DNA from 2 places in the Arthrobacter sp. 2RAF6 genome. Region 1 is predicted to be linked to the other one. Evidence: predicted binding sites of a transcription regulator. Region 1 holds the regulator's gene; the other holds the start of a gene.

Region 1 (15,271 bases):
GGCAGCTTCGCCGGCCAGCCTGTGGTCCTCGCCGCGGGCAAGGAGACCGTACTCCACCATTGTGCGCCCGTCGTCGTGGGTTCCGGTCCGGACCCAGACGCGGCGGCGGTTCAGGTAGAGGGAGAGAATCAGTCCGGCGACCGCCAGCAAGGCGAACACGAGCGCGGTGGCCTGGCCCGGATTGTGGTGGATGTCGACGCCCACGTACTTCTTGACGCCGTCGAAGGTGATGCTGCCCTTGCCGTTCGGAAGGGTGTAAGTGCCTCCGGGGGCGAGCGCGATGGCCTTCTCGGCCATGCCGCGGCCATTGAGCGGGGTCAGCTTGGCTACGTCGAGCTCGAAGACGTTTTGCGGGGTGCCCTTGTTCAGGCCGAGGTCGCCGTAGTACGAGTTGAGGTTCAGCTGCGGGTTGATGAGTTCGGGATCGCCGCTGTAGGCGACACCCTTGTCCGTCACCATTGCCGTGGGCAGGAAGAACCCTGCGAAGCCGAGCTGATCGGGCTTGGCATCGGGAACCTTGATGACCACTGAGGAATAGTAGTTGTCACCCTGAAGCTTGGCTACGACAGGTCCCTGCATAGCGACGTTGCCGGCGCCGTCCCGGACGGTGACGACGGGAGCGTAGCCGTTGCCCGTCAGGTAAATGCTGGTATCGCCAAGTGTCACGGGATCGTTGACCTTGAGGACCTGCTTCCTGGCAGGCGCGTCCGGGGTGTCCTTGGTGGTGACATCGGCCGTGAAGTCGATGGGCTGGCCGAAGTGCGCCGGCGATTCCCGGTCGAACTGGACGTCGAACTTGTTCAGCTGGATGGAGTACGGCTGCAGCCAACTGCTCTGGAAGTTGGTGCCGGGGCTGAATTGGTCATAGCCCACCAAGGTGTTCACGAAGGTGTCACCCTCCACCAGGATGCGCTGGCCGCTGTAGCCGAACAGCCCGCCGACGGCTACCGAAACCAACACTCCGATCAGCGAAGCGTGGAACACGAGGTTGCCCACTTCCTTGAGGAAGCCGCGCTCGGCACCCAAGGAAGGCATGGCGGCGTCGACGTCGCGCACCTCCACACGGTAGCCGCGCTTCTTCAGCACCGCGGCGGCGTCCGAGATAGCCTTCGACGCCGGGATCCCGGCGTCGGCGGCCAGCACAAGCGTGCCGTACTCCGGGAGGCGGGAGAGTCGCTTCGGGGTCCGCGGCGGCTGGGACCGCATTGCCTTGTAGTGGGCGATGGCCCGTGGCGTGACACAGCCGATCAGGGAGATGAACAGAAGAATGTAGATCGCCGAGAACCAGGCAGAGGAATACACGTCGTAGAGCTGCACGGAGTCCAGGAGCTTGCCGTAGTCCGGGTGGTCGCTGATGTACTGCGTCACGATCGAAGGGTTCGCCGGGCGCTGCGGGAACAGCGAGCCGGGAACCGCCGCGACGGCCAGGAGCAGCAGCAGGAACAGCGCAGTACGCATGCTGGTCAGCTGGGTCCAGGCCCAGCGCAGCATGCCTACGATCCCCAGGATCGGGAGTGCCGCCTCGGCCCTGGCCTTGTCGATCGCCTTGCCGTTCGCCTTGTCAGCTGCGTTGTCATTCGCCTTGTCAGCTGCGTCGTCAGCTCCCGCGGATTCGCCGGCGGACTTGTTGGACTTCTTTTTACCTTGCACGGGCTCGCTCATCAGATCGGCAACTTCACATCGGTTTGGAACCAGTACTGGAGCCCGGTTACCCAGGCGCCCCACACTCCCGTGGCCATCAGGATTCCCAGGAGGATCAGGATGCCCCCGCCCATCCGCTGGATCGCGAGGCGATGCTTGCGGAAGAAGGACATCACACCCATCCCCCGGCGGACTGCGAGGGCTATCAACAGGAAGGGAATGCCAAGGCCAAGACTATAGACAAACGCCAGGAGAGCCCCCTTCGCCGCGGACGATCCCCCGGAAAGGCTCAGCAGCTGAACGGCGGAATAGGTGGGACCGATACAGGGCGCCCAGCCGAGTCCGAACGTGATGCCCAGCAAAGGGGCACCCCACAGCCCGGCAGGCGGCTTGGCATGGATTTTGGCGTCGCGCTGCAACCACCCGAAGCCGCCCAGGAAGACGACGCCCATGATAATCACCAGCATGCCCAGCAATTGCGTGATCCACGCGTTCTGCGGGCCGGTGATAAGGGTCCCCAGTTGGCCGAAGGCACCACCGAGCAGGACAAAAATCACGGAGAATCCGAGGACGAACAGGCCGATTCCCGCGAGCATGCGCCCGCGCCTTTGCTTCTGGAGGTCGACGCCGGTCAGCCCGGTCACGTAGCCAAGGTAGCCAGGTACCAAGGGCAGGACGCAAGGCGACAGGAAGGACACGAGTCCGGCCAACAAAGCCACGGGGATGGCCAGCAGCAGGGAACCGCTCAGGATGGTCTCGGCAAAAGGGCTGTTCACGCTGTCGGGGCCACCTACTCGGCAACCGCGGTGGTGATGAGTGCCTTGAGCGTGCTCTTCTCGATCTCGCCCAGGACGCGGGCAGCAACCTTGCCTTCCTTGTCGAGCACCAGGGTGGTCGGCACCGCACCCGGAGGCACAATGCCGGAGACAGACAGCAGCACGGCGCCGTCTTTGTCATCGAAGCTGGGGTACGTGAGGTTGAACGTCTTGTCGAACGCGTCCGCCGTTGCCTTCTCGTCCCGGAGGTTCACGCCGTAGAACTGGACACCTTTGCTCTTGAACTCCTGGTGGAGTTCCTCAAGAATCGGCGCTTCAACCCGGCACGGCGCACACGCGGCGAACCAAAAGTTGAGGACGGTTACCTTGCCGAGCAGGTCCTGCGGGGTCACGGCAGTTCCGTCGAACAAAGTGCCTTTGATCCCGACGGCGGCCTTGCGGTCCGCTTTGGCGAATTCGGTCACCGAGCCGTCCCCGGCGACGTAGTTCTTGTTGTCGCCGGCTTTGGCCTGCTGGGCCAGGGCGTCTTCCTGGGCGCAGGCGGACAGGCCCATGGTCAATGCAGAGAGTGCCACTCCCCCGACGGCGAGGAAGCTGCGGCGCGAAGTCAAGGCGGCATTGATCTTCTGGCCGCTGGTCTTGCGGCTCGTGGTGTTGCGGTCCATTGTCATGCTCCGGGTGTCTTCGCGGCGCCGGGCAGCAGCACGGCGGCGGGTTCGCTGTACTCCACCCGCGCAACCTTGCCGTCGTCGAACACGAGGGATGTGAGGGACGCCAGAGTGCACTCGCGCTTGCGTGGATCGTGCCACAGGGGCCGACCCTCGGCGCTGAGGCGCGTGGCGTAGATGGGGAGCTGGTGGCTGACGAGGATGGCTTCGGCGCCATCGCCGCCGAGTTCGATCGCTTTCAGCCGGGCATCCTCGACGGCGGCACGCATGCGGGTGACCTGGTCCTGGTAGGACTCACCCCAGGACGGACGCAGAGGGTTGCGGTACTCGAACCAGTGCTTGGGCTTGATGAATTCGGAGATGTTGGCTCTGAGCCCCTGGAAATGGTTCTCCGCCTCGATGATCCGCGGTTCCGTGTGGATCGGGAGGTCCAACGCCTCGGAAGTGGGCAGCGCGGTTTCCTGCGCGCGGGTCAACGGCGAGGAGGCAAGGTGGACGATGTTCGCCCCCTGCGCGACGCGGGCAGCGAAGTGGTCCGCGAGCATCTTGGCCATCTCGCGGCCGCGTTCGGAGAGGTGGAATTCGGGCAGTCTGCCGTACAGAATGCCGTCGGGATTGTAGACCTCGCCATGGCGGAGCAGATGGACAGTTGCTTGGGGCATGTTTACCAGTTTCTCAAAGAAGGCGGGCGATCCGAAATCTTCTACGTTTTGTAGAACTGAAAGTTTCTCCAGAATGTTCCCTGAAGGTGGAATAAAAGATGCATTTGCATGTTTATACTTGACACAAGGTTCGGTTGACACTTCAACTAAGTGCGGCCGAACGCCCGATGAAGCTACGATCACACCTTCCCAAGGAGAACCCCATGACTCTTCCCGCAAACGTCACCACCGGCGTCTGGACCCTCGACAACTCCCACAGCGAGATCGGCTTTACCGTCCGCCACGCAGGCATCAGCAAGGTCCGCGGCCAGTTCACCGAGGCCGAGGCCACCCTGGAACTCGGAGGCAGCCTGGCCGACTCCAAGGTCGCCGCAACCATCCAGACCGCCAGCTTCGACTCGGGCGACGCCAACCGCGACGGCCACGTCAAGGGCGAGGACTTCTTCGATGTGGAGAAGTTCCCGGAAATCAGTTTTGTCTCCCGCCACGTCAAGGCCAACGGCGACAGCTTCGACCTCGTGGGCGATCTGACTATCAAGGGCGTCTCGAAAGAGGTCACCATCGAGACCGAGTTCAACGGCGTGGCTGTTGACCCGTTCGGCAACACCCGCGCTGGCGTCTCCGGTGAGACCACCATCAGCCGCAAGGACTTCGGCCTGACCTGGAACGCAGTGCTCGAGGCCGGCGGCGTGCTGGTCAGCGACAAGGTTGTCATCAACCTCGAACTGGCTTTCATCGCGCCTGCCGCCTAATCCACCGGTTTCCCGGACTGAATGGCGTCTCCGGGGCTGCACGCGATTCCGTGTGCAGCCCCGGAGGCGCCATTTCTTTGCTTGCGGTGTCACCCGCCTATTGTTCGGCCAAAAGCCGATACTTAGCGGCGAATTAGCCTAGAATTTCCTATGAATCCTTAAACCTCAGGTCTAAAGTGATGCCATGAGTAACCCAAACGAAGCTCCTCAGCCTCAGCAGCCCGGAGCCCAGCCACCGCAGCCCGGCAATGTCCCTCCTGCGGGTTACCAACCTCCGCAGGGATACCAAGCACCTCCTTCTTACCAAGCGCCCCCCTCCTACCAGCAGCCCACCCCTGGAAACCAGCAGCCGGGCCAACCCGGGCACGGCGAAGGTTTCCACTTCGAGATGCCTACCGACGGTCCCAAGAGCTTCAACGATGTGCTGCCCAAGGGCGGTTTTTCCGGCATGTTCAGCGTCGCCGGCATGCCGATAGAGCTGAAGGTCTCGTACTGGATCTGGCTTATTGGCGGGCTCCTGGGCCTCCTGGGTGGCCTGCTCGGCCTCTTTGGCTCCATTGTGCTTTTCACGCTCGTACCGGGGGTCGCCGTCGTCGTCCTCCTTCTGGTACTGATAGCCCTGGTTGTGGCGGCCGCCCAAATCGTCTTCGCGATGAAGATGAAGGAAGGCAAGGAGTGGGCCCGCCTCGCGCTGACTGTCATTGCCGGAATTTCCCTGATTCTCTCGATCGTGGGAGGCGCGATGGCCAATGGACAGAGCAACAACTGGTTCAGCTTCGTCATTAGCCTTATCGCAACCATCCTGATGTGGCTGCCCAATTCGCAGGCGTGGTTCAAGTCAGCGAAGAGCGCCGTCTAGCCGCACCGTTCCAAGCCGAGCTGAAGGCCGCGGCAGGTCCCGGGAGGACCCCGCGGCCTTCCCTTTGTCGCCGCACAATCCACGGGAGATCCGTCGAAGCTTGTTTAGCGAGAATTCTTCCCGTGAATCATCACCAGCACTGTGCCGCCGGGGTACGGTGGAATTAAGCCGAGCTGGGGGCAGGGCACGTTGCACCCGGCAGCCGTATCTGCAGTCGACACGCAAAGGAATGCCATGAGCACCCCTCCGTACCCGCCGTCCACTCCCGGCGAGAATCCCACCCCTGAGGAGCCGAAATACGGCCAGCAGGCACCCCAGCAGGGTCAGCAGCCGCAATACGGCCAGCAAGCTCCGCAGTATGGGCAGCAGACACCTCAATACGGCCAACAGTCACCGCAGCAGGGTCAGCAGCCCCCTTACGGCCAGCCTCCCGCGCCGCAATACGGACAGCCTTCCGCACCCCAGTACGGGCAGCAGGCTCCGATGTACGGCCAGCAGGCACCTCAGCAGCCGCAGTACGGCCAGCCTCCCGTCCCGCAATACGGCCAGGGCGGACCGGTCGCCTGGCCGAGCCAGCAGCCTGCCGCGACGTCCGGAGTCCCGCAGTTGGTCAATATCTCCTTCTGGCTCATACTTGCCGCCGGCTTGCTGACCTTGATCGGCATTCCGTTCACGATCGCTCAGCTGAACTCGCCCGCGGGCAAGAACATGCTCGATCAGGCCTTGTCGGCGCAAGGAAGCAACGCTTCTGGCATAGACACCAGCAGCTTTATCAGCATTTTGATCACCGTCCTGGTTATTTTCTCGGTGATCTTTGCCGGACTCTACGCACTGGTTGCGTTCAATGTCCGCAAAGGAAAGAACTGGGCCCGCATCCTGGGCACGGTCTTTGCCGGAATTTCCCTGCTGGGCCTGACCCAGATCGGCATGGGCACCATCACCATCCTCTTGGGCATCGCCGCGATCGTGCTGCTGTACTTGCCGGCCTCGGCGCCGTATTTCCGGAAAGCCCAGCCGTTCGCGAACCCCTACGGCCAGGCGCCGTACGGCCGCTAAGGACAGGGCCTTACGGCCGCTAGTCCAGACGGCGAACGGCCACAGGGCCAATAGCTGAGAACAAAACGAACAACGGGCGCAGACCCGGCTTGGCCTAGAGGGCCTGGCGCGGAGTCTGCGCCCGTTGTGCGTGATACGCCAGGATTTGAAGCTCAGTGGCCATGTCCACCTTGCGCAGATTCACGTACGGCGGAACCTGCAACAGCACAGGAGCAAAGCTGAGGATGCTGCGGATACCAGCGCTGATCACGCGGTCGCAGACGTCCTGTGCCACCGCGGCCGGGAGGGCCAGGACAACCATGTTGGTGCCGGTCCGCTGAAGGACCGTTTCAAGATTCGCGGCGTCGCTGACCCGCAGCCAGCCGACTTCGTTCCCGATGATCATGGGATCGGCGTCGAGGATCGCCACCACGTCGAAACCGCGCGATTCGAATCCGCCGTACCGTGCCAAGGCTTTGCCAAGGTTTCCGGCGCCCACAATGGCCACTTTCCAGTCGTGGGTCAGGCCGAGCGCCGCCGCGATGTGCCGGCTCAGGTACTGGACCTCGTATCCCACGCCACGCGTTCCATAGGAACCGACGTAGGAGAGATCCTTGCGCAAAGTGGATGAACTGACTCCCGATGCCTCGGCCAAAGCCTCGGAGGAAACCCGTTCCACGCCTTCGCCCAGCAGGGAGTTCAGAGCGCGCAGGTAGAGCGTCATCCGGGCCACAGCCGCGGGTGGTATCTGCTTCGCGGCAGAGTCCTTGTCCCCGGGTACAGCTTCGGCAGACGGTTCCAGCGCAGTCACGTTCTTCTCCATTGCGTCGCTTTGTTTTCCCACTCTATTGCCAACAAAGCTCTGCACGCATGTTCAGGCGGCGATGGCCTTCTTCAGGACCCGCACCAATCGTGCCTCATCGATTTTCCAGAAATCCCGCTGGATTCCGTCCACGAATACTACCGGGATCTCCTCGGCGTAGCGCTCACGCAGTACAGGGTCAGTGTCGATCGACTGTTCCGTCCACGTGAGCCCAAGGCTTGAGGTCACGCGTTCGACGGCGTCACGCGCCGCGGCGCAAAGGTGGCAGTCAGCTTTGGTGAGGAGTACGACGTCGGGATTTGCCATGGTTCAACGGTATCGCTTCAGCGTCGGCACAGCCTCCGCGAACGGCAGGGGGCCGAGCGATTGACTAGACTCAAGGCATGCCCGTCGAGAAGAACGCCGTTGTGGCCACCGCGCCGGCTGCAACGCAGCAACACGGCGAAGCCGCATTCTTCGACGTCGACAACACCCTGATGAAGGGTGCCAGCCTCTTCCACGTCGCCCGGAAGATGTATGAACGCAAGGCCTTCACGCTCTCCCAAGCCGCGGGATTTGCCTGGAAGCAGTTCAAGTTCGTCCTGCGGGGCGAAAAAATGGAGGACGTCCATTCCGTCCGGGATTCCGCGCTGATCCTCGCTGCTGGTATCAAGGTGTCCGATATCAAGGAGTTGGGCGAAGAGGTCTACGACGAGATGATCGAGTCGCGGATCTGGCCTGGTACCAAGGCCCTGGCAGAACAGCACCTGCGTGTCGGCCGGAAGGTCTGGCTCGTGACCGCCACGCCCATCGAAGTCGCCACCGTCATTTCGACACGGCTCGGCCTGACGGGCGCCCTGGGTACCGTGGGCGAAGTTGAAGATGGCGCCTACACTGGCAGGCTGGTGGGCGAGATCCTCCACGGACCAGCCAAAGCGGTGGCTGTGCAGCGCATAGCGGACGAAGAAGGCCTGGACCTGAAGCGCTGCTGGGCGTACAGCGATTCACATAACGACATCCCTCTGCTCACTTTGGTGGGCCACCCGGTGTGCATCAACCCCGACGCCGGGCTGCGCCGCCATGCGCGGGAGAACAACTGGCCTGTCTACGACTTCCGTTCCGGCCGCAGGGCAGCCACGCTCGGCCTCAAAGCCGCGACCGTCGGAGGCGCCGTCTACGGTCTGTGGCGGGGTTTCTCCAAGTTCCGCGGCCCGAGGGCCTGACCCCAGCTCTTCCTACGACACGCAAGGAGCTGTGCGACACAGAAAATCTCTGGCGACACCCGGGTCCGGGTGTCGTCAGAGATTTTGCGCGTCGCCAGGCAATTTGCGCGTCGCGAGATACTCAGCGCGCCATCGCCATCCCACCCGTGCACGCAAAAATGCCCGCCGCCTCGGGAGGCAACGGGCATTCACGCTGTAGGAAGTATCTCTACTTCTTATTGCGACGCTGGTGGCGGGTCTTACGAAGCAGTTTGCGGTGCTTCTTCTTGGCCATACGCTTGCGGCGCTTCTTAATAACTGAACCCACGTAAGTTCCTAACCAAACTAGATTGAGACTCTGTCTGCTGGGTGAGGTCCTTGAACTGAGCAACAGACTTTACAACTGACAGATTCTTACAATGACGTAAAACGTTCCTTAACAGGGTACCGCCTATCGGGGGCACCCAATGACCGTTGGCCCCTAGGGAACCAAGCAAGACTCAAGCCGTCTCCGAGTGTCCGTCGACGACCGCGCCCTTGAGGTACTGGCTCACGGCTTCTTCGGGGACACGGAATGATCGTCCAAATCGGACGGCCGGCATTTCTCCCGAGTGGACCAGGCGGTACACGGTCATTTTGGAAACCCGGAGGACTTCGGCGACTTCAGCCACTGTCATGAAACGCGCGTTCGAGAAGTTAGCCTCTGCGGACATTTCTCCATATTCCTTTGCTCTCAGCGGTTAGCGGCGAACCCCAGCATTCATTACCTGGTGTGCCGATGCTGAGCCATCAAACAACCATGTGCTAGATACTCTAGAGGCAGCTGGTACCAAAGTGAAAGTCTTTCGGCCAACTGGAGACTCCGTCTCCTTTAGTTGGAGACGGCAATTCGACGCTTGCGTGCAGAGGCGGCCAGCTGGTCCAGGACGGACACTGTGACGTCCCATTCCATGCAGGAGTCAGTAACGCTCTGGCCGTACACCAGCTCTTGTTTGCCGACCGACTGCCGCTCCACATCCAGGTTCTGCGCCCCACCGACAAGGAAGCTCTCCAGCATGACGCCGGCAATCGGCGAAGCAACGTCGTCTTCCAATTGCGCACCGATCTCCAAGGCGACTTCGGCCTGGCGATGGTGGCTCTTACCGCTGTTGGCATGGCTCGCGTCAACGATCAGCCGCGGATTCAGCCCCTTCGCCACAAGCTTCTCCGAGGCAGCAGCAACCTGGTCAGCGGCGTAGTTAGGACCCTTGCGGCCACCGCGCAGGATCACATGCGTGTCCGGGTTGCCCGAAGTCGCCACCAGGGCGGCGCGGCCATCGCCGTCGATCCCAAGGAACGCCTGGGGCGCGGCAGAGGCACCGCAAGCATCGATCGCTACCTGGAGGTCGCCGTCGGTCCCGTTCTTGAAGCCGATCGGCATGGACAGACCGGAGGCGAGCTGACGGTGGATCTGGCTTTCGGTGGTCCGTGCACCGATGGCCCCCCACGCCACGAGGTCGGCCATGTATTGCGGACTGATGGGCTCCAGGAACTCGGTGGCGGTCGGCAAGCCGAGGGCCGTGACTTGCTGCAGGAATCCACGCGCCGCACGGAGTCCGGCTGCGATGTCATGGCTGCCGTCCAAGTGGGGATCGTTGATGAGGCCCTTCCAGCCCACCGTGGTCCGCGGCTTCTCGAAGTACGCCCGCATGACGATCAAAAGGTCTTCCTTGTGCTTCTCCGCCTGGCTGACCAGCCTGCGTGCGTATTCCAGGCCGGCCTTCGGATCGTGGATGGAGCACGGGCCCACGATCACCAGGAGGCGATCGTCCACGCCGTCCATGATCGCGCGGACTCCATCGCGTCCGCGCTCGACGACGGCGGCGGACCTCGCGTCGAGCGGCAGTTCGGCGCTGATTTCCTGCGGCGTGGGGAGCGGCTCGAAGCGGCTGACGCGCAGGTTCGACGTCGACTGGGCGGCGGCATTCTCGACGTCGACGTTATGTGTGGTGGGCTCTGCGGCGATGCTGGTCATGAAAGGGGTCCTGTTCCGGAGAGGAGCGGACCCTACTCAGAGCCCGCCTGGAAATGGCGAAGGGCAGAGAATGATCTCTGCCCTGTTGGCTCTGAAGGAAGTTGGATGCGTGTCAGTTAGACGCGGGCCCCTCCAGAGCCAACGAAAAATACGCATACCAACGGTTAGTCATAGCCAAACCATAGCGTCAGGCTCCGGATGCCCGCAAATCGAAATGCAACGACATCAAGGGAAACCGTTTCCCCACGCACTATAAACTTCACCTCAGGACAATTGTTGCCGCCCCGTTGGGGCAGGGCGGCCGCAGCTCAGGGAAGGAAACCATGCCAGGCAGAAGGAACACCCGGCGGGTGGGCATCGCAGATGTGGCATCCATGGCCGGTGTTTCGCATGCCACGGTTTCCCGCGTCATGAACGGAAATACGACCGTGGACGCGGACATTGCCGCTCGCGTGCGCGCGGCCGCCTTGGAGCTGAAGTACAAGCCGAACCCGGTAGGCCGCAGCCTGGCCCTGGGAAAAACCGACACTATCGGAATCGTGGTGCCGGACCTGTCCAACCCCACGTTCCAGGCCATTCTCCGCGGACTGAGTATTGCCGCGGCCCGCGACGGCTACCGCGTGTTGATCGCGGACTCGTCAGAAGTCTCCAGCGAAGAAGCGATCCTCGCCGGGGAAGCGCGGAGGCGATGCGACGGCGTCGTTCTTTGCGCCCCCCGCATGAGCGACGCGGAACTGGAAGAACTCGTCCCCACGCTCTATCCGCTCGTCCTCATCAACCGGACCACCGAGTCGGTGCCGACTCCCAGCCTCGTGGTGGACTACGGCCAAGGCATCCAGGAGCTCGCCGCCCACCTGGTGGAGCTGGGCCATCGCAAACTGGCCTACCTGACGGGACCGGACCGCAGCGCGTCCAACGTGCAGCGCCTCCGCGGGCTCGAGAAGTTCACGGCCGAATTCCCGAACGTCGAATTGCAGTTCCTGCCCGGAGGCAACACGTTCGACGCCGGATTCGAGTCAAGCGATGCGGTCGCCTCATGCGGCGCCACCGGGATCCTCGTCTTCAACGACGTCGCGGCGATGGGGCTCTTGAGCGGACTAAGCCAGCGCGGGATCCGCGTGCCGGAAGACCTGTCGCTCACCGGTTTCGACGACATGCCCTTCGCCCGGTACACCATGCCTCCCTTGACCACCGCAGCCGTGCCGATCTCCGACCTCGGGGACCTTGCGTGGCGCCGCATGCGGGAGCAGATCCAGACCAAGGACGCCGCTTCCCCCACGAACTACTTCCCGCCACGGATTGAGCTCAGGGGCAGCACCGGGCCCGTCAAGGCCTAGGTTTGACTGGGGCCAGCCCCAGCCCGGCTTCACGATAGTACCCCTCGATGTGTGCGGCAACGAGCGTCGCTGCCCGGCCGCCGTCGCCGTCGTTCACTGCCTCCAAGATGGCGTGGTGCTCGGACCGCAGGCGCTGGGCGGTGCTATCCCAATCCGGCAGGTTTGCCGTGAGCGCCGCGGCGTAACCCTCAATCGCTTCTCGCAGCGATCCCATGATGGTGCTCACCACGGCATTTCCGGCGGCTTCCGCCAGTGCCAGGTGGAAGGCGACGTCCAGCGCGAGGAAGTCGTCGACGGCGGCACTCGCGTCCATTTCGTCCAGGAGCCTCGCTGCTTCCCCGAGTTCGGGGGCGTCGGCCTTGGCGCGGGATACCGCCCACGATTCGAGCAGGACGCGTGTTTCCACGATGTCGGCGACGGGCAAATGCTGCGTGGCAACGTGGAGGCGGAGCGCGGAGCCGAGCGCCGTGGCCGGTTCCGCGATGACTACGGTCCCGGCGTCTTTGCCGGAACCGACACTTGCCCGTACCAGGCCCATGGCTTCCAGGATCCGGATGGCTTCGCGGACCGATGTCCTTGAGACCTCCAACTGTTCGGCCAGCGCCCGCTCGGCGGGAAGCCGTCCACCCAGCACCAAGTGCCCGTCGGACAATTGCTTTTCGATCCAACTCAGGACGAGCTCGTGCGTTCGCATGGATAAATAGTAGTTGATGTGGTTGGACCACATGGCATAGAGTGTGGTCTAACCACAGAAGCACACGGGAGACAGCACCATGACGCAGACCGTCCAGCCGAGCAACGCCCCTTCCCTTGAGGTGCCCGCGAACGTCCCCGCCGCCGTCGGGCGCCCCGCAGCACTCAAGCGCCGGGTTCCCAAATACGCCGACCTGGCGCCGCTCATGAAGTTCAAGAAGCCCGAGTTCAGCAACGGGGCGAAGCTGCGCCGCGCATCCACCATTTGGGAACTGCGGGACATGGCGAAGCGACGCACTCCCCAGGCGCCGTTCGATTACACCGACGGGGCAGCAGAGGCGGAAATCACGCTTCGCCGGGCCCGCCAGGCTTTCCAGGACATCGAGTTCCGGCCGGGAATCCTGCGCGACGTCTCCAGCATCGACCTCAGGACCGGGATCCTGGGCAAGGAATCCCGGCTCCCGTTCGGCATCGCGCCTACGGGATTCACCCGCATGATGCAGTCGGAGGGTGAGTACGCGGGCTCGCAGGCGGCCGAAGCGGCCGGCATTCCGTACACTCTCTCCACGATGGGCACGGCTTCCATCGAGGACGTGGCGGCCGCGGCTCCGAACGGCCGCAACTGGTTCCAGCTGTACCTCTGGACAAACCGGGACCGTTCCCTGGAACTGATCGAGCGTGCCGCCAAGGCCGGAAACGACACCCTCATGGTCACGGTGGACACCGCCGTCGCGGGCGCCCGGCTGCGGGACGTCCGCAACGGGATGACCATTCCGCCGGCCCTCACGGTGAAGACCGTCCTGGATGCCTCGTACCGGCCCGCATGGTGGTTCAACTTCCTCACGCACGAGCCACTGACGTTCGCCTCGCTCTCCCGCTACACGGGAACCGTGGCCGACCTCATCAACTCCATGTTCGATCCCACCCTGACCTTTGACGACCTCGACTGGCTGCGCGAAACCTGGAAGGGCAAGCTGGTAGTCAAGGGCATCCAGACGGTGGAAGACGCCCGCAAGGTGGTGGACCACGGCGCGGACGGCGTCGTAATCTCCAATCACGGGGGGCGCCAACTGGACCGGGCACCGATTCCACTGCACCTCGTTCCGGAGGTCTCCGCGGCGCTGAAGGCGGACAACAGCGACGCCGCCATCATCCTGGACACGGGCATCATGAGCGGCGCCGACATCGTGGCAGCCTTGGCCCTCGGCGCCGACTTCACGTTGATCGGCCGCGCCTACCTCTACGGGCTCATGGCCGGCGGGCGCGCGGGCGTGGACCGCACCATCCAGATCCTGGAGAAGGACATGGCCCGCACCATGGCCCTGCTCGGAGTCACCCGGATTTCGGAACTGAACCCGGACCACGTGCGCCTCCTGCAGCACTAAAGTCCCCAACTAGCTAGCAGTAGGTGTCGTTTTGAGCCCTCAAAACGACACCTACTGTCAGTCAGTTGGGCCTAGCAGGGCTTCGAAGTTCAGTCTCCCGCCCGACCTGAGCAGGACCGAATCGCGGCGTGACCGGGATCAACCCAAAGTGCCGCTACTTCTTCCGCCCGAACTTCGGCAGGTTGGGTAGGTTCGGCAGGTTCGCCAAGAGGTCCGCTGCCTTGGTGGCGGCACGCCCAACCGAACGGCCGATCTGCTGCGGCCTGGTGTCGTCGAGTCCTGCGGCGGAGGCAACAGTTCCGGAGGCGGGAACGGTTTCAGGCGAGCGCTCGACGTCGGTGCTCGCCGGAGACGTGCCGTTTGCCTCGCCGTCGGGCTGCGTCCGCGCTGCGCCCTGGCCCCCGGCACCCTGGCCACCCTGACGTGCGCGGGGGCTGCGAGCCGGCGTAGCGGCTTCGGCCGCAGGCTTGGCGGAACCGACGTCGAACGTCTCCAGCCAGCTGGCAACCCCGGCGAGCGGCTTCGGGTTCAACGCGTAATAGCGTTTCTGCCCCTGCGCGCGCATGCTGACGAGATCCGCCTCGCGGAGAACCTTCAAATGCTTTGAAATGGTGGGCTGGCTCGCGGCGAGCTCCTCCACCAGTTCCCCCACAGCCTTATCCCCAGAGCGGAGGGAAACCAGAATGTCACGCCGGGTTGCCTCAGCAATGACGGCAAATACGTCGTCAGTCACCATGCCTCCCACCCTAGCGACATATACGCCAAAAGGCATCAACTATTTCGCACATGTGCGTGCCGTTGCCCCCCAGCCTCACGCCAGCTGGACGAACACGCATCAGTCGAACCAGGGATCCAGTCCGTAGAGCGGGAAAATCTCCTTGCGGGTGGCAATGATCGTGCGGTCCACGGCATCCGCGGGGTCGTACCCGACCTCCCACGAACGCCACCACGTGTCGACGCCGTCGCCCATGAGTTCCGGTACCGATTCCCCGTACTTCTCCGCGACATGGCTCCGGAAAGCCTCCGGGACCGGAGCCGTCAGCTGGACGGGATGTTGGGCCACGATGCCTATCAAGTGGCTCCACGTGCGTGGTACCACTCCCGTGATGTCGTACCCTCCACCCCCGGTGGCGATCCAACGGTTTTGGCAGAACCTGGCGGCGAGGCCCGCGACGGCGGTGGCCGCCTCGCGTTGGCCGTCCACGCTGAGGTTGAGGTGCGTGAGGGGATCGAGTTTGTGGGAGTCGCAGCCATGCTGGCTCACGATGACTTCCGGTTCAAAGGCCTGCACGAGTTGCGGCACCACGGCGTGGAAGGCCCGCAACCACCCGGCGTCGCCCGTCCACGCAGGCAGTGCGACGTTGACGGCTGTGCCGAGCGCATCCTGGCCGCCGATCTCGTTGGCGAAACCCGTTCCTGGGAACAACGAGAGGCCGCTTTCGTGC
Region 2 (15,271 bases), on a different contig from region 1:
TTGAGCGTGGTGGGATCGTGCAGGGCAAAGAACATGTCAAGGATGATGTCCGCCGGAATGGTGTCCTCGTCGAAAGTCACGGCGACGACCTCCGCATGGCCCGTCATTCCGGAGCAGACATCGTAATAGTCAGGGTTGCGGATGTGCCCGCCGGTGTAGCCGGAAACCACGGAACTGACGCCCTTGGTCTTCTGATAGACAGCGTCAAGGCACCAGAAGCAGCCTCCACCAAGTACAAAAGTTTTCATGATCTCTTCAATGGCTGGGAGTCCCGGATGATTCCCGCACAACCTTACGGGACTGTGACGGCGCAGACCCGGCCAGTGGCAACAATCTCAAACAGTCCGGTTGCCGCAAGCGCGACTTGGCCGACGGATGCGCAAGAATGTAATGCATGGAAGCTGTGAACACCGCGGTTGCAGATACGGGATCCGGGAAAGAACCGGAAAACGGTGCAGCCGGAACTCCAAGAGCCAGTACCCCAACGCTCGGTCAGGTCTTATTGGCAGTGGAGGAGCTCTGGCCGGAATCGCTCGCCGAGGAATGGGACGAGGTAGGACTGGTGGTCGGACGGCCAACCGCCACCGTCACCAAGGTCATGTTCGCTGTGGATCCGACACTCGCCGCCATTGAAGAAGCCATTGAATGGGGCGCCGAGCTCCTCGTTACGCACCATCCTTTGCTGCTCAAAGGCGTCACCTCCGTTGCGGCCACGAGCGCCAAGGGCCTTGCTGTCCATCGGCTCATTGAGTCAGGTACGGGGCTGCTGACCGTGCACACCAATGGGGACTCCGCCGTCGGAGGCGTTTCCGACGTCCTCGCTGACGCGTTCGGGCTGGACAACGTTGTCCCGCTGGCTCCTGCGCCCCACGGCCTGCCGGAAGAGGGAATCGGCCGGGTCGGCGACCTGCCCGAACTCATGACCCTGGGAGATTTCGCCGCGCGGGTGTTCGAGATCCTGCCTTCAGTGGCGGGTGGCGTGCGGGTTGCCGGGGACAAAGATGGACTGGTGCGCCGCGTAGCTGTTTGCGGCGGTGCCGGAGACAGTCTCTTCGACGCCGTCCGGGCGAGCCAGGCGGACATCTACGTCACGGCGGATATGCGGCACCATCCTGCGTCCGAGGCCCGCGAAGCTGCCGTTGACGGCCGGCCGTACCTCGTTGACGTATCGCATTTCGCGAGCGAGTGGCTCTGGCTGCCCGCCGCGGCCGAAGCGCTCGGAAACGTGCTTGCGGACCAGGGTTACGACGTTGAGATCCGGGTGGCTTCCACCAACAGCGATCCTTGGGACTTCATTCTGACTCCCGGCTAAGCCTGGCGTGCGAGGTCCTTCGCCGGGCCCACACCGGCGAGGGACCCACGCCGAGCGCAGCGAGGTTTGGGAGCCGGTGGGGATGTAGCGAGGCAGGGAAGTACGCTAGGCGCTAGAGTCGAGACAAACAGGCCCAAGGCCTGGCTGGGGCTGAACATCAACCCCGGCACGATCAAGCGGAGGTAAGCGTGGCCAAGGCAGCACCGGCGGAACAGTTGAAATTGCTCGAACTGCAGGGGTTGGATGCGAAACTCAAATCCTTGGCGAACCGCCGTCGCACGTTGGAGACCGACCCCCGCATCACCGATCTCCAGGACGCCCTTAGCGTGGCCAACGGGGCTCTCGGGACCGCGAAACTTGCCGTCCACGACGCCGAAACAGAGCTGCGCAGGTCAGAGGCCGACGTCGAGCAAGTGGCTAGCCGCATTGAGCGGGACGAAGCAAGGCTGAATAGCGGGACAGGACTTTCCAAGGATCTCGTTGCGCTGCAAAGCGACATTGCGTCACTGAACAAGCGCCGCTCGGACCTTGAAGATGTCGAACTGGAAATCCTGGAACGTCTGGACGGACTCAGGGAGCGCCAATCCGCGCAACAGCAGATCGTCGATGACATCCAGGGTTCCTTCTCAGGGATCCGTGCCGAGCTGGACGCCGCGATCGCCGAGATTGTTGCCGAAGAGCAGGATGTACTCGCTCAGCGGACCGGTTTCGCCGAAGGGCTCGACGCCGGGATGCTGGCCATCTACGAAAAGACCCTTGCCAAGCGCGGGGTGGGCGCCGCGAGGCTGTTCCACGGCAAGTCCGAAGGCTCGGGAATGATGCTCAGCCCGGGCGACCTTGCCGAGGTCAAGGCCGCTGCCGAAGACGAGATCGTGTTCTGCCCCGATTCCGGCTGCATCCTGGTGCGTTCCGCCGAGTGGAACTAGCCGCGTGTTCCCCACCCAACTGGCTCGCAGTTGTTGTCGTTTTCAGGCGTCATAACGACATTAAATGCGAGCTAGTTGGGGAGGATGATGCTGATGGTGTGCGGCTTGCGTGCCGTGCCTTCCGTTAACTCCGCCGTCCACCTTTCCGACGCCGCCTTGAGCAGCTGTTCGGGTGTCCCAGGCGCCTTGCCTCGACGGCTCAGCAAGTGCCGGGCCAGTTCGCCGCGGGTGTGCTTGGCGAAGTGGCTGACGACGGTGCGTTTGCCATTGGACTCGGAAAAGACATTGACGGAGACAGCCTGCGCCACGGGCGGAGCCCAAGCCGCGGCGTAGGTGCTGGAGCGGCAGTCCACCAGCAGCTCGCCCTCCACCCGAGAGGCGAGGGCCTGCGTGAGCTGCGGCTTCCAGAACGACGCGAGGCGCCCGACGTCGGGAAGTGCCGTTCCCATCGACAAGCGGTAGGCGGGCACGCGGTCGCCGAAGCCGATGGCGCCCCACAGGGCGGACACCACGAGGATCGACTCCACCGCCTTGCGGCGCTGTGCCGGTGTCAGGGTCTTGTAGCCGAGCGCATCGTAGAGAACACCGGAATACACCTGATGGGCAGGGGCTGCGGGTTCGGCGTGGAGCCGGGTATTGCGTTCGACATCGTCCTTCAAGGATGCGCCCACCCCCAACAGGGCGAGGGCGTCCTCATGCGCGCTGACCAGGCCGAGCGCGTCGAGCACCTTGGCCCGGTAGCTGTTGAGTTCGGGAAAGCTCAGGGACTCCCAATCGACGGCGGAGCCCCTCACCGCGGGGGTCTTGCCTTCGGAAGGCGGCAGCAGAATCAGCACCAGTCGATATTAGCCGCATTGCCAGTAACACAGTCGCCATCTCTGGGGCGCTACAGTCCGGCAGCGCCGTCTGAAAAATTGAACGGGCCCGACGCCGGTAGACTGGAGGGCGGATGGGTTGACCAGGCGGCCGCGCGCCACGTGAGTGGCTCGAGGAACGTCCGGGCTCCATAGAGCGGGGTGGTGGGTAACGCCCACTCGGGGTAACCCGCAGGCCAGTGCCACAGAGAACAGACCGCCCGCGTCTGCTTGTGCCAGCACAGGCAGGCAGCGGGTAAGGGTGAAACGGTGGTGTAAGAGACCACCAGCTCCTTGGGTGACCAGGGAGGCTAGGTAAACCCCACCCGGAGCAAGGCCAGACAGGGCACGATCGAGGGCTGCTCGCCCGAGTGTCCGGGTAGGCCGCTGGAGGGCGTCGGCAACGGCGTTCGTAGATGGATGGTCGCCACTCCTTCGCCGGCAACGGCGCGGGAGGACAGAACCCGGCGTATCGGTCAACCCATCCACCAGCCGTATGTGAGTGAATTCACGCATTCCAACGGCCAAGAGGTCCCGTGCCAGACCTTAGAATGGACAGTGAACGTAGAAGTTCCACCGCCGGTTCTGCGTTCGCAGCCGGCGGTTTTTCTTTGCAACGTTCGAGGTGTCCGGGCAGACCGAAGTCCCGCCGATGCCAGTGCCGCAGGATTACTCCGGGCGGCCGCCATCTACGTACGAGGACGTATGTAGCTGACCCTAGGAAGGTAGTTCTGTGAGCCAGTCATCAGATTCTTGTCTTGATACGTGGATGGGCCGCGAAGCGCTGGCCGAGGCCATGATTCCGGTGATCGGCCGGCTGTACCGTGAGAACAACGTGGTGACGAGCATCCACGGGCGCAGCCTCATCAACAAGTCGTCGATGAACATCCTGAAAGCCCACCGTTTTGCGCGCCGGATGAGCAAGGATGAGCTGCGTCTGGAAGAGACGGCGCCGCTTCTCAACACCCTCGCGGAACTTGACCTTGGCGCGGCAGCGATCGACATCGCCCGCCTCAACGAGAAGTACAAGGCCGAAGCCCCGGGTACGCCCTTGGAAGACTTCCTCCGCGCCGAACTCGCCGAGGTCGTGGGGCGCCGCGGCGCGGACGACCGCACCAGCACCGACGTCGTCCTCTACGGATTCGGCCGCATCGGCCGGCTCCTGGCCCGCCTCCTGATCGAAAAGGCCGGCGGCGGCCACGGACTGCGCCTGCGCGCCATCGTCGTCCGCAAGGGCGCCGAGAATGACCTCGTCAAGCGCGCCAGTCTCTTGCGCCGCGACTCCGTGCACGGTTCCTTTGAAGGCACCATCCGCGTGGACGAGGAATGCAACACGATCACGGCCAACGGCGTCCAGATCCAGGTCATCTACTCGGACAACCCCTCCACTGTCGACTACACGGCCTACGGGATCAAGGATGCCCTGGTGGTCGACAACACGGGCCGTTGGCGCGACGCCGAAGGCCTGTCCCAGCACCTGCAGAGCAAGGGCGTCGCGCGCGTGTTGCTCACGGCCCCGGGCAAGGGCGAGCTGAAGAACATCGTCCACGGCATCAACCACTCCTCCATCGAGGACACGGACACGATCGTCACCGCAGCTTCATGCACCACGAACGCCATCACCCCGGTGCTTAAGGCACTCAATGACAAGTTCGGCCTCATTCACGGCCACGTGGAGACCGTGCACTCGTTCACGAACGACCAGAACCTGATCGACAACTTCCACAAGGGCGACCGCCGCGGACGTTCGGCTGCCCTGAACATGGTCATCACCGAAACGGGTGCGGCCAAGGCGGTGGCGAAGGCTCTCCCGGAACTGCTGGGCAAGCTGACCGGCAGCTCGATCCGCGTTCCCACCCCGGATGTTTCGCTGGCCATCCTGAACCTGAACCTTGAAAAGGGAACCACGAAGGACGAGGTGAACAACTACCTCCGCGAGATGTCCCTGCACTCGGAACTACGCAAGCAGATCGACTTCATCGACTCGCCCGAGGTTGTCTCCACGGACTTCGTCGGCTCGCGCCGTGCGGGCATCGTGGACGGCCTGGCCACCATCGCCAACGACAAGAACCTCGTGGTGTATGTCTGGTACGACAACGAATTCGGCTACTCCTGCCAGGTAGTGCGCGTCATGGAGGAAATGGCCGGGGTGAACCCGCCGTCGTTCCCGGCGCGCAGCGTCGCCGTTGACCTGGACCCGAAGGCAACGCTGGAGACTGCCGGCGTCTAGCCTGCCCTGGCCAAGGCCAGGAAAGACACAGGGTTTTCCCGGCTGATGCGCTGGTATCAGCCGGGAAACCTGACCAGAATGGACGCATGGAAAGCGAAAAGATTCTGGAACATGAAACAACCCTGGAACACGCACTGGACGTGGCGCGCGCCAACCTCAAGGAAGCCCAGCGCCTGCTTGACGGAGCCAAGGCCGCGCATGCAGCGGGTGATATCTCCGAGGACCGAGTCATCCAGTTGGGGTCCCTTTTGGAGCTGGCAGCCGAAGACCTGAAACGCGTGACCAAGGAACAGTAGGTCGCCGCTGCAGCCTGCGCTGTGATTATTCCGACACGGTGACTTGCCCTCCACACTGTGGATATCGGCGTCGGCCATCAGCGCCTCATCTAGTCTCAAGGGACGTATTCCTCCCCGAAAGGACGCAATCCCTTGAGTACCACCTGGGCCGCCTATCGACGCGCCCGCCGCCAGTCCCGGCAGGCCTGGATGCTGGTGATTCTCCTCATCGCGGGTGGACTTGCCGGCATCGGGTGGTTCTTCACCAACGGACAGTTCGCAGTTGGCCAGGACCCGGTCAATGGGCCAACGGAAGCTCCGGTCTTCGACCCGAACTGGATGAAGCCGGTGGAAGCTGTTCAGCCGGTGCCCGTCGGTTCGGCCGTTGATGCCTTGGACGCGCTTCCTGTGAAAGGGCGTGCGGCCAAGGACAACTACGACCGCAACGAATTCGGCCAGGCGTGGCTAGACGTCGACCGTAACGGCTGCGATACCAGGAACGACATCCTGAGGCGGGATCTTACGGCGGCGGAGTTCACGGCAGGCTCCAAGTGCAGGATCGCTTCCGGGGAGCTACGTGAGCCATACATCGGGCAGGACATCCATTTCCGCAGGGGCTCCGAAAGCAGCTCAGCCGTGCAGATCGACCATGTGGTGGCTCTCGGGGATGCCTGGCAGAAGGGCGCCCAGCTGCTCACTGCCAAACAGCGCCAAAGCCTCGCCAATGACCCGCTCAACCTCATTGCCGTTGACGGTCCCGCCAACGTGAAGAAAGGCGCGGGCGACGCCGCGAGCTGGCTCCCTGCCAACAAGGGCTTTCGCTGCCATTACGTAGCCCGGCAGGTTTCCGTCAAAGCCGCGTACCGGCTCTGGGTCACCCAGGCGGAGAAAGACGCCATGAGGCGCGTCCTGGACTCGTGCCCCGGTCAGCGGACCATCAGGGCGATGTAGCCGCCTGAGGGCGCGGGAGCGGCCGCGTCAGGCGTCGTTGCTCCGCGCCGGGGGAAGCACTAAATGGCCGTGTCCAAGTTGCCAGACCCCGCCGTCGTCGATCCTTTCCAGCACCACCCGCTGAAGCGAGGTCTCGCGGGGGAGCCGATCAAGGTTTTCCATGCCCCGCTGCCGGAAGGTGAAGTAGACGGCGTCGACCGGAGCGTCTGAGCAGCGGTCCAGGGTGAATCGGCGGGCAAAAGCGGCGATGTTGCTGTCCGGCAGTTTCCGGGACAGATACGGATCCAGCATCCAGGAGTCGCAGATCGCCACGGAGACGGCCTTGTCCGCGAAGTACCGGTCGAAGAACTCCCTGGCCTGGCTGAAGCTCGAGTCCACGAGGGCAGGGGAGAGGCCGCCATCCTCGGGGATGTGTACGCCCAGCACCCAGGAGTCGCTAACGGTGGCTGAGCCTCCCGCGTCGCCGCGGACAAGGTGGAATTGCAAGCGGCCGATCCGGAAGATGTTTCCGGCCATGTGGAGGGTCAGCCACGCCCACGTGTCCAGGCCGAAGCGCTCGTGAACCCGTCGGTTGATACGAAGGTTCAGTCCCACATCGGCCAGGATCGCGGCGGAGGACTCCGGCGGGATGCCAAGGGAAAGATGATGGCCGTGGACTACCGGTGCGAAGCGCAGGAGCGCCTCGATCCAGTCCGTTTCCGTGCAGCCATCCGCGGAGGCAGACTCGTTTGGAAAGGCGCCCAGGCGGGTGTGAAGGCTGGCAAGGGCCTGTCGCGTTCCGTCTCCGGGAGGAGAGGCCAGGAGCGAGGCACACGCAAAAACGTCCTCGCCGTGGATGTCGAGAAGCTTGAACAATTCGTCCTGCTCGATGACGGTCATCGCTCAGTGTCCGAAGGGGTCCGGGTCAACACCTGGCATCCAGCTCAGCCCGGGTACTCCCCAGCCGTTCTTTTTGGCCTGCTTCATGGCTTTCTTTGCGTAGCGGTCAGCCAGGCGGTCCACATAGAGCTTGCCGTCAAGATGGTCGAATTCGTGCTGCATGACTCTCGCGAACCAGCCTGTCGCCACGAAATCCACCGGGTTGCCGTCGCCGTCGAAACCCTGGATGCGGGCCCATTCCGCCCTCTGCAGGGGGTAGTGCTCCCCGGGGAACGACAGGCAGCCTTCGACGTCTTCCTCGGGATCGGGGAGGGCACCGGGGATCTTGGAGAGGGTGAGGATCGGGTTCACCAGAACGCCTTCGTCCGGTGCGTCGTCCTCGTTCGCGTATTTGAAGATGAAGATCCGCTTGCCGACCCCCACCTGGGGTGCGGCCAGCCCGACGCCGTTGGCGGCTTCGTTCGTCTCGAACATGTCGGCAATCAAGGTGCGCAGATCGTCGTCGAACTCTTCCACCTCGCTCGCCCGGCGGTGAAGCACGGGCTCGCCCCAGATGGTGACTGGCAGGACGGTCATGTCAGGTGTTCCTCTGGTTCTCGGGTCTGGAATGGCCGAAATCGGCCGGAACAAAACAAAGGCCGCACTGGATAACCAGTACGGCCTTTGGCTGCGATCGATAAACTGCTACCAATCCCATGAGGGTGAGCGACGGGGGTTGAACCCGCGACCTCCTGGACCACAACCAGGCGCTCTGCCAACTGAGCTACGCCCACCATGAGCCTTTTGTGCTTTCGGAATGACCCGTTAGCTGCGAAGGCAACGACAAAAACTATACCCCGTCTTGGAGAGTGGTTTTGCCACTTTTGACCGTTTGGCTGAAATTTCCCGAAAAGGTGCCGCAGATCACGCGCCTTCCGGGGTTTCCGGGCCGGCAGCAATCTGCTTGGAAATCTTCTGTGCCGTTGCTGTATCTGGACCAGGCGCCGGGACGAACACGGCCTCGCGGTAGTAGCGCAGTTCGTCGATGGAGTCCCTGATGTCGCCAAGCGCGCGGTGGCCACCATGTTTGGCGGGCGATTGGAAATATGCGCGGGGGAACCATCGGCGCGAGAGTTCCTTGATGGTGCTGACGTCGATGACCCGGTAGTGGAGGTGTTCAACGATGTTGGGCATGTCCCGCGCGAGGAACATCCGGTCGGTTCCGACTGAGTTGCCACCCAACGGTGCCTTCTTCGGATCCGGTACCCACTTCTCGATGTACTCCAGGACGATCGCTTCGGCTTCGGCCATGGTCTTGCCGTGCGGGAGCTCGTCCAGGAGTTTCGAACGGGTGTGCATGTCGCGCACGAAGTCGTTCATCTGTTCAAGCGCGGCATCTTCGGGTTTGATGACGACGTCGACCCCATCACCCAGGATGTTCAGCTCCGAATCGGTGACCAAGGCCGCGACCTCGATCAGGGCGTCGTTTTCAAGGTCGAGACCCGTCATCTCACAGTCGATCCAGACGATGCGTTCATTAGTAATAGGCACCCGCCCAGCCTACCGTTCGGGCGCATGGGAAGGGTGGCGGGGCGCTCCATTCCGCGTCTGCGGCTTACCGCGGCTGGTAAACTGGGCCGTTGTCGAGCGGTTGTTGCCTGCATCGATGAGCTGGACCAATGTACGTAGGGACTGGAATATCATGACGGCAGGCGGAACGGGCGTGGGCACCTCAAATAGCCGGGATGAGGCAAAGGATCCCGCGGCGCCGTCGGAGAGGGCCGCCGCGAGTCTCTATTCCCCGGATGCCGCGCACATCGGCGCCGGAACCCCCGGCCAGATCAAGGCCTACGTGGCAATCTGGCAAGGATTTTTTGGATCCCTGATGATCTTCGTCGGTTCGATCGGCGCCGGCTGGATCGCCAACGGCTCGCCCATGTTCAGGCACCCGCTTGTCATCGCCCTGCGCACGGAGGGCTGGGGCGTGACGACCTCCACCATCCTGCTGACGGCGGGGGCCATGCTTTTGGTCAGGTCATGGTTGAGGCTCGGGCAAAGGCTCAAGGACTGGGGACCAGGATCGCTCAGATCGGTGGTTGTCGCTGTTGCGGCGTGGGCGGGGCCCCTGATGTTCGCCGTGCCCATCTATTCGCGCGACGTGTACGCCTACACCGGTCAGGGAAGGCTGGTGCTGGAAGGCCAGAACCCCTACACTGCGGGCATTTCTTCGCTCAGCAACTGGTTTTCCCTGGGCGCTGATCCTGCCTGGGCGGAAGCCAAGACGCCGTACGGACCGTACTTCCTGTGGCTTGCCAGATGGGTGGTGGGCATCACCGACGCCCAGCCCGATTTTTCCGTTTTGCTCTTTCGCGTTCTTGCGACTGTGGGAGTGCTGCTCTGCGTGGTATATGTTCCCAGGCTCGCCGAATTGCACGGGATTAATCCCGGCCGTGCTCTGTGGATCGCCGTGGCCAACCCGCTCTTTCTCATCAGCTTCGTCGCCAGCGCCCATAACGATGCCCTCATGGTGGGCCTGGCGGTGGCCGGAATGTACTTTGCAGCAACCGGGCGCCACATCATCGGGCTGCTGCTGGTCACGGCTTCCATCGGCATCAAGCCGATCACAGTACTTCTCTTGCCTTTCATAGGGCTCATGTGGGCGGGTCCGGCAGCGAGTTGGGCCCGCAAGTTCTTTTTCTGGGGCGCGACGGCGGGTATCAGCTTTGCCGTCCTGGCAGTGAGTGGAATTCCTTACAACCTTGGCTTTGGATGGGTCTGGGCCATCCTCGATCCGACGCCCGGCTACACGGGATATTCTCCTTCGGGATTCCTTGGCCAGCAGGTCGAGGTGATTGCCAATCTCCTGGGCCTGCCCGGTTCCACCGTGGCCACTGGGCTCCGGACCCTCATGAAGTGGGCCGGAATCGGGCTGGTGGTGTTACTGATGTTCCGCGGCGACTATTCGCGGCTGGTGCGACGCGCGGCCCTGGCGTTTGCCGCCGTCGTCATGCTTTCTCCGATTATCCAGCCGTGGTACATCCTGTGGTTCATCCCGCTGCTCGCGGTCACAGGCATCAGGGACGACTGGCAGATCAAGTCCCTCTATGTCGCGGTCACGTTTTTCGTGGCCTTCGGCGCCCAGGACCAGATTTCGGTGCTGTCCTTCGTGGAACTGAACGTCAAAGTGTCCTCCCTGTCCTTCCTCGTGGCCTTGGGATTCACCGTCTACCTGATGGTGTTGGACGTTCACACGCGCAGACTGTTGATCCGTTCCACCCCTGCGCAACTGCTCCGCAGGCTTGAGCGGCGGCTCAGGCGCTCTGAATAGCGGTTCTTGCGCTGGACTTGCGGCCCAGTTCCACGGTCCGCTGTACGGACCACCAGAGCAGGACAACCAGAAGCACGTTCCGGGTGGTGAGCACTGTTGCCATCACGGGGTTGGCGTGGATCAGCGGCGTGTAGAACAGCGGGTAGATCACAAAAGTCGTCATGGCGATCCCCATCAGGAGGGCGGCAGGAACCCGCCAACGGTTCCAGTCATGGGTCAGCCCGGCGATAACCACCGGCGCAAGCCAGATGATGAATTGCGGCGAACCCACCTTGTTGAACACGATGAACGCGGTGGTCATCATGAGGGCGCCCTCGAGGAACAGCTCTTCCGCTTCGGCACCCCGCCGAAGCGCCCAAAGCAAAAGGGCAGAGCCGGCGACGGCGGCAAGCACCAAGAGAGGCTGCATCATGAATGCCGCCGCATTGGCGCCCGGCCCGTACACCTCGGTGGAGTTGATGGCGACGTTGTCGGCGATTTTGGAGCCGCCGATGTTGAGGACGCTCAACCAGACCCAGGGCGTTGAGAACGTGGCTTCCAGTTGCATGCCGCGTTCGCCTTGGTTGGTCAAAAAGTCGAGGATATGCGGGAGGCCGCCTGAAAGGTAGGTACCCAGTGCGACGACGGCACTTACGGCGGCGCCGCACGCGATGATCCGCAGCCTGCGGTGGCTCGCGATGATGATGGGTACCAGAACGGCGGCCGGCCAGACTTTGATCCACGTGGCGATGCTGAGGAGGATGCCAGCCGCCATGGGCCGCCTGGCGGCATACAGCAGGGCCACCAACACGATGGGTGCGGTGATGCCCTCTACGCGGGCGAAGCTGAGGTAGCCCATGAAAGCGGTAAAGAACAGCCACCACCAGGCAGGGGCGATCCCCGTTGTCCTGCGCGGGCCGCGTGTCAAGATGAACAAGCCAGCGGCATTGAGCGCAGCGATGATCAATGTCCAGACCAGCAGGTACGGACCCGGGCCCGCGATGTTGGCCAGGAAGATCGGAATTTGGGCGAGCACAGGATATACCCAAGGACTGATCGCTCCGTGGAGATCCGCGGGGTTGTAGCCGGTCATCGCCCACTGGCGGTACTGCTCAGTGTCGCTGAACGTGTTTCCGGACAGGAAGAAACTCGCCATCCAGCCGAGGAAATACACATGGATGGCGGCGAAACCCCACCAAACGCTCGAAGGACGGCCGAACCAGGCGACGGCGGCAGGCGGCAGGGCGGCGTCGCGCACGCGGGCCAGCCCGTCAAAGAATCGAACGGAAATCTCAGGACTCCTTGGCAGCGGCGGCCGGTTCGGTGGCCGGGATCTTCTTGCCCAAAAGGTACAGGCGGCGTACTGACCAGCAGAACAGGACCACCAGCAGGACATTGCGCACAGTCAAAACCAAGGCCATCAGAGGGTTGTTATGGCTGAGTGCGTCATAGAAAAGGGGATAGATGAAGTATGTCGCTACCCCGATTGCGATGAGCATCGCCGCGGGAACCCGCCATTCCTTCCAGCTGTGGGCAAGCCCGACCGCGACAGCAGGCGCCAGCCACACCATGAACTGGGGTGACCCGACCTTGTTGAAGACGACGAAAGCCGTGGCCATGGTCAGGGATCCAGCCAGCAACAATTCGGTGCGGTCCGCGCCGCCGGTTCGCTTGCCGTTGTGCAGTGCCCAGAAGGTCAGGGCGGCAACCAGGATCGCGGCCAGGACAAGAAGCGGCTGCATGAGGAACGACATGAAGGCCGTGCCAGGGCCATCCACCTGCATCGAGTTGATGTCGGTGTTCATGTACATTCTCGAGTCACCCACATGGAGGACCGAGAGCCACAACCACGGAGTGGTGAAGGTGGCTTCCAACTGCATGCCACGATCGCCTTGCTGGGTCAGGAAGTTAAGGAGCTTCGGCAGTTGACCTACGGCCGCCGTGAGGGCGATGACTAAGACGCTGGTCAGAATTCCGGCGGCCACCACTTTGGTTCTCTGCTTGACCACAGTGAACAAAGAAAGCATGACGGCAGCCGGCCAGACCTTCATCCAGGTGGCAACGCTCAGGAGGGTCGAGGCAATGAAAGGGTTCGACACCCCGTACGCCAAGGCGATCAGCACGATGGGGGCAGTCAATCCGTCCACCCGGGCGAATCCCAGCCAACCCATGATGAAGACGAAGACCAGCCACCACCAGCCCGCCGGGACAGCCTCGCGACGGCGGCCCCGTCCCGTGAGCTTGGCGAGAGCGACTCCGTTGAGCAGGGTGATCATGAGCACCCAGATAAAGAAAAACGGACCGGGTCCAGCCAAGCCCGCGATGGCCATAGGCACCAAGGCCAGCACGGGGTAGACCCAAGGGCTGGGCCCGCCGCTGAGGTTCTCATCCCGGAACCCGGCAGAGGTCCAGTCCCGATAGATGAAGGTGTCGCTGAAGGCCTCGCCCCGCAGGGAAAGAATCAGGGCAAACACGAGGAAGACCAAGTGCACGACGCAGAAGCCTACAAGCAGGCCCTTGGGAGAATTGAGCCTTGCCTCCACTGAAGAGGGAAGAACACGATGCCGGAACCGTGTGAGCGCGCTGAAGAATGAGTCCGTGGAAATGGGAGGATCCTTGTCAGGTAGTTATCGTCACAGGTGCCGTAAGAGCCCCATCCATCCTATCTCAGGCCACTTTCGCGGGCAGACCCATGGTCCGGTTGGCCCCGGGAAGCCAGGGGTGGCGATGCTACAGTTGCAATAATCCATGGCAGCCGGCAGTGCCACTTTGGCCCGGATGCGGCAGGGAACCGGACAGGATTTTGTTTGATGGTGACGTCGAAGTTTCGTGAGCGTGAGGTGGGGAGTTCGTTGGCTCATCCAGAGGCGCTTGGCGATTCCAACGCCCCGGTACACGGCACTGTGATAGCCAAAGCGGCAAGGACGGCGATCGTCCAAGGGCTCGTCGGGTCGTTGCTCATGGTCGCAGGTTCGGTCGGCGTCGGCTGGTTGGCCAGTAGCAGCGGCTTGATCCGGACCCCCATCTTCATCATGGCCAGGACATCTCCTGTTGGCGTGATCCTGTGCACCGTGATGCTCTGCCTCGGGGCACTCCTGCTCCTGCGCTCTTGGTTGCGCATTGCCCAGCGGATCGGCGGATGGAACCCGTCCTCGCGTCCCGTCCTTCGGCGCGCATTGTGGATGTGGGCAGTCCCGATGATGTTCAGCTTGCCGTTGTTCAGCAGGGACGCCTATGCCTACATCGGCCAGGGCCGTCTCATGGAGCAGGGCCTGAATCCATACACCAACGGCATCTCCGCCCTGAGCAATTACTTTTCACTAGGACCCGACAAATTGTGGACCGAAGCACCGACGCCTTACGGTCCGCTGTGGCTCTGGATCGAACAGGGCGCCGTGTGGGTGAGCGCCAGTGTCCCCGAGCTTGCACTGATTCCCTTCCGCCTGGCCGCCCTCGCCGGGGTCATACTGCTCGCTGTCTACGTTCCCCGCTTGGCTGCGCTCCACGGAGTGAACCCCGACCGGGCGCTCTGGCTTGGGGTCCTCAACCCGGTCCTCCTGATCAACTTCATCGCCAGCGCGCATAACGACTCCTTGATGTTGGGACTGGTAGTAGCCGGGCTGTACTTCGCCTCGGTCAGACGGCCCGTGCTTGGAATCGTGCTGATCACGGCCTCGATCGCCATCAAGCCGATTACTTTGATTGCCTTGCCTTTTGCCGGACTGCTGTGGGCCGGTGCACGTGCCGGCTGGGGCCGCAGAATGATCTGCTGGGCGGCTACCTTGGGCTTGTCCCTAGGGCTCCTGGCCGCCACAGGATTGGTGAACGGCCTGGGATTTGGCTGGCTTGGCGCCCTCCAGACTCCCGGCGCCGTCTGGATCTGGTACGCGCCGGTTGGCTTGCTGGCACACACGGCGGGATTCGTCGTCGGACTTTTCGGGGGTCCCGGCGCGCCCGTGACGGACGTTATCCAGACCGCGGGAACGGCGGTCTCGGCGCTTGCCATCGTCTGGCTCGCCGTACGAACGCCAGGCCGCGGAATCGGTATGCCTCCGCCGCTCGACGACGAAGCCGAGTTCAACAAGACGGTGCTTCGCAGGATGGCCTGGGCCTTCGCCGCAGTCGTCGTCCTGGCGCCGGTGATCCAGCCTTGGTACATGGTGTGGCTGCTGGTGTTCTTTACCGTGACGGGCATCGCGGACGGCGCCCAGCTTCGGACGGTCTTCTATTTGACGGCGTTCTTCACCCTTATCGCCCTGACGGACCAATTGAGTGTCTTCCAATGGATCCCCATCGAGGTGGTGCGCGGAGTGGCCATCGCCATCGCGGTCTCTTTCATCGCCTATCTGGTGTTCTTTGACAAGAAGACCCACGTGCTGTTCCGCCCACGCCGCGGAATTTTGAAACTCAAGCTCAAACCGAAGTCCTGAGCCGGATTCACCCGAGGTGTTTCATCGCTTCACGTAGGGACAACGGGCTCAGCCTTAAGCGAGGTCAGGTCGATGGCCGCGTAGCGTTCTTCCCGCGATGTAGCTTCCCGCCACAGCTGCCGTACATC

Evidence for each region. The regulator Rex, encoded in region 1, represses fermentation and respiration genes when NADH is low (regulators of the CRP and FNR family bind a similar motif). The targets are predictions, from matches to a motif close to CTTGTGAANNNNTTCACAAG.
Region 2: AB4Z38_RS15090 (glyceraldehyde-3-phosphate dehydrogenase) is a predicted target of Rex. The motif match lies at 3,588-3,607, and genes of this name have one in related genera.

What each region holds. Positions count from the first base shown of each region.
Region 1 covers NZ_JBFRGF010000006.1:65,758-81,028, forward strand. The annotation lists gene resB (cytochrome c biogenesis protein ResB) at 1-1,662, opposite strand, end outside; gene AB4Z38_RS06690 (cytochrome c biogenesis CcdA family protein) at 1,662-2,417, opposite strand; gene AB4Z38_RS06695 (TlpA family protein disulfide reductase) at 2,432-3,082, opposite strand; gene AB4Z38_RS06700 (histidine phosphatase family protein) at 3,085-3,747, opposite strand; gene AB4Z38_RS06705 (YceI family protein) at 3,951-4,499, shown strand; gene AB4Z38_RS06710 (hypothetical protein) at 4,888-5,358, shown strand; gene AB4Z38_RS06715 (hypothetical protein) at 5,593-6,414, shown strand; gene AB4Z38_RS06720 (redox-sensing transcriptional repressor Rex) at 6,509-7,216, opposite strand; gene AB4Z38_RS06725 (glutaredoxin family protein) at 7,268-7,522, opposite strand; gene AB4Z38_RS06730 (HAD family hydrolase) at 7,600-8,418, shown strand; gene AB4Z38_RS06735 (30S ribosomal protein bS22) at 8,627-8,725, opposite strand; gene AB4Z38_RS06740 (helix-turn-helix domain-containing protein) at 8,898-9,110, opposite strand; gene AB4Z38_RS06745 (3-deoxy-7-phosphoheptulonate synthase) at 9,269-10,411, opposite strand; gene AB4Z38_RS06750 (LacI family DNA-binding transcriptional regulator) at 10,735-11,748, shown strand; gene AB4Z38_RS06755 (FadR/GntR family transcriptional regulator) at 11,738-12,442, opposite strand; gene AB4Z38_RS06760 (alpha-hydroxy acid oxidase) at 12,522-13,826, shown strand; gene AB4Z38_RS06765 (ArsR/SmtB family transcription factor) at 13,981-14,562, opposite strand; gene AB4Z38_RS06770 (acetoin utilization protein AcuC) at 14,662-15,271, opposite strand, start outside.
Region 2 covers NZ_JBFRGF010000020.1:54,718-69,988, reverse strand. The annotation lists gene msrA (peptide-methionine (S)-S-oxide reductase MsrA) at 1-248, opposite strand, end outside; gene AB4Z38_RS15110 (Nif3-like dinuclear metal center hexameric protein) at 395-1,312, shown strand; gene AB4Z38_RS15105 (zinc ribbon domain-containing protein) at 1,501-2,238, shown strand; gene AB4Z38_RS15100 (YaaA family protein) at 2,310-3,074, opposite strand; RNA gene rnpB (RNase P RNA component class A) at 3,189-3,580, shown strand; gene AB4Z38_RS15090 (glyceraldehyde-3-phosphate dehydrogenase) at 3,826-5,322, shown strand; gene AB4Z38_RS15085 (hypothetical protein) at 5,409-5,618, shown strand; gene AB4Z38_RS15080 (HNH endonuclease family protein) at 5,751-6,548, shown strand; gene AB4Z38_RS15075 (acyltransferase domain-containing protein) at 6,576-7,427, opposite strand; gene def (peptide deformylase) at 7,431-8,003, opposite strand; tRNA gene AB4Z38_RS15065 (tRNA-His) at 8,128-8,200, opposite strand; gene orn (oligoribonuclease) at 8,331-8,957, opposite strand; gene mptB (polyprenol phosphomannose-dependent alpha 1,6 mannosyltransferase MptB) at 9,109-10,734, shown strand; gene AB4Z38_RS15050 (glycosyltransferase 87 family protein) at 10,718-11,971, opposite strand; gene AB4Z38_RS15045 (glycosyltransferase 87 family protein) at 12,006-13,319, opposite strand; gene mptB (polyprenol phosphomannose-dependent alpha 1,6 mannosyltransferase MptB) at 13,524-15,143, shown strand.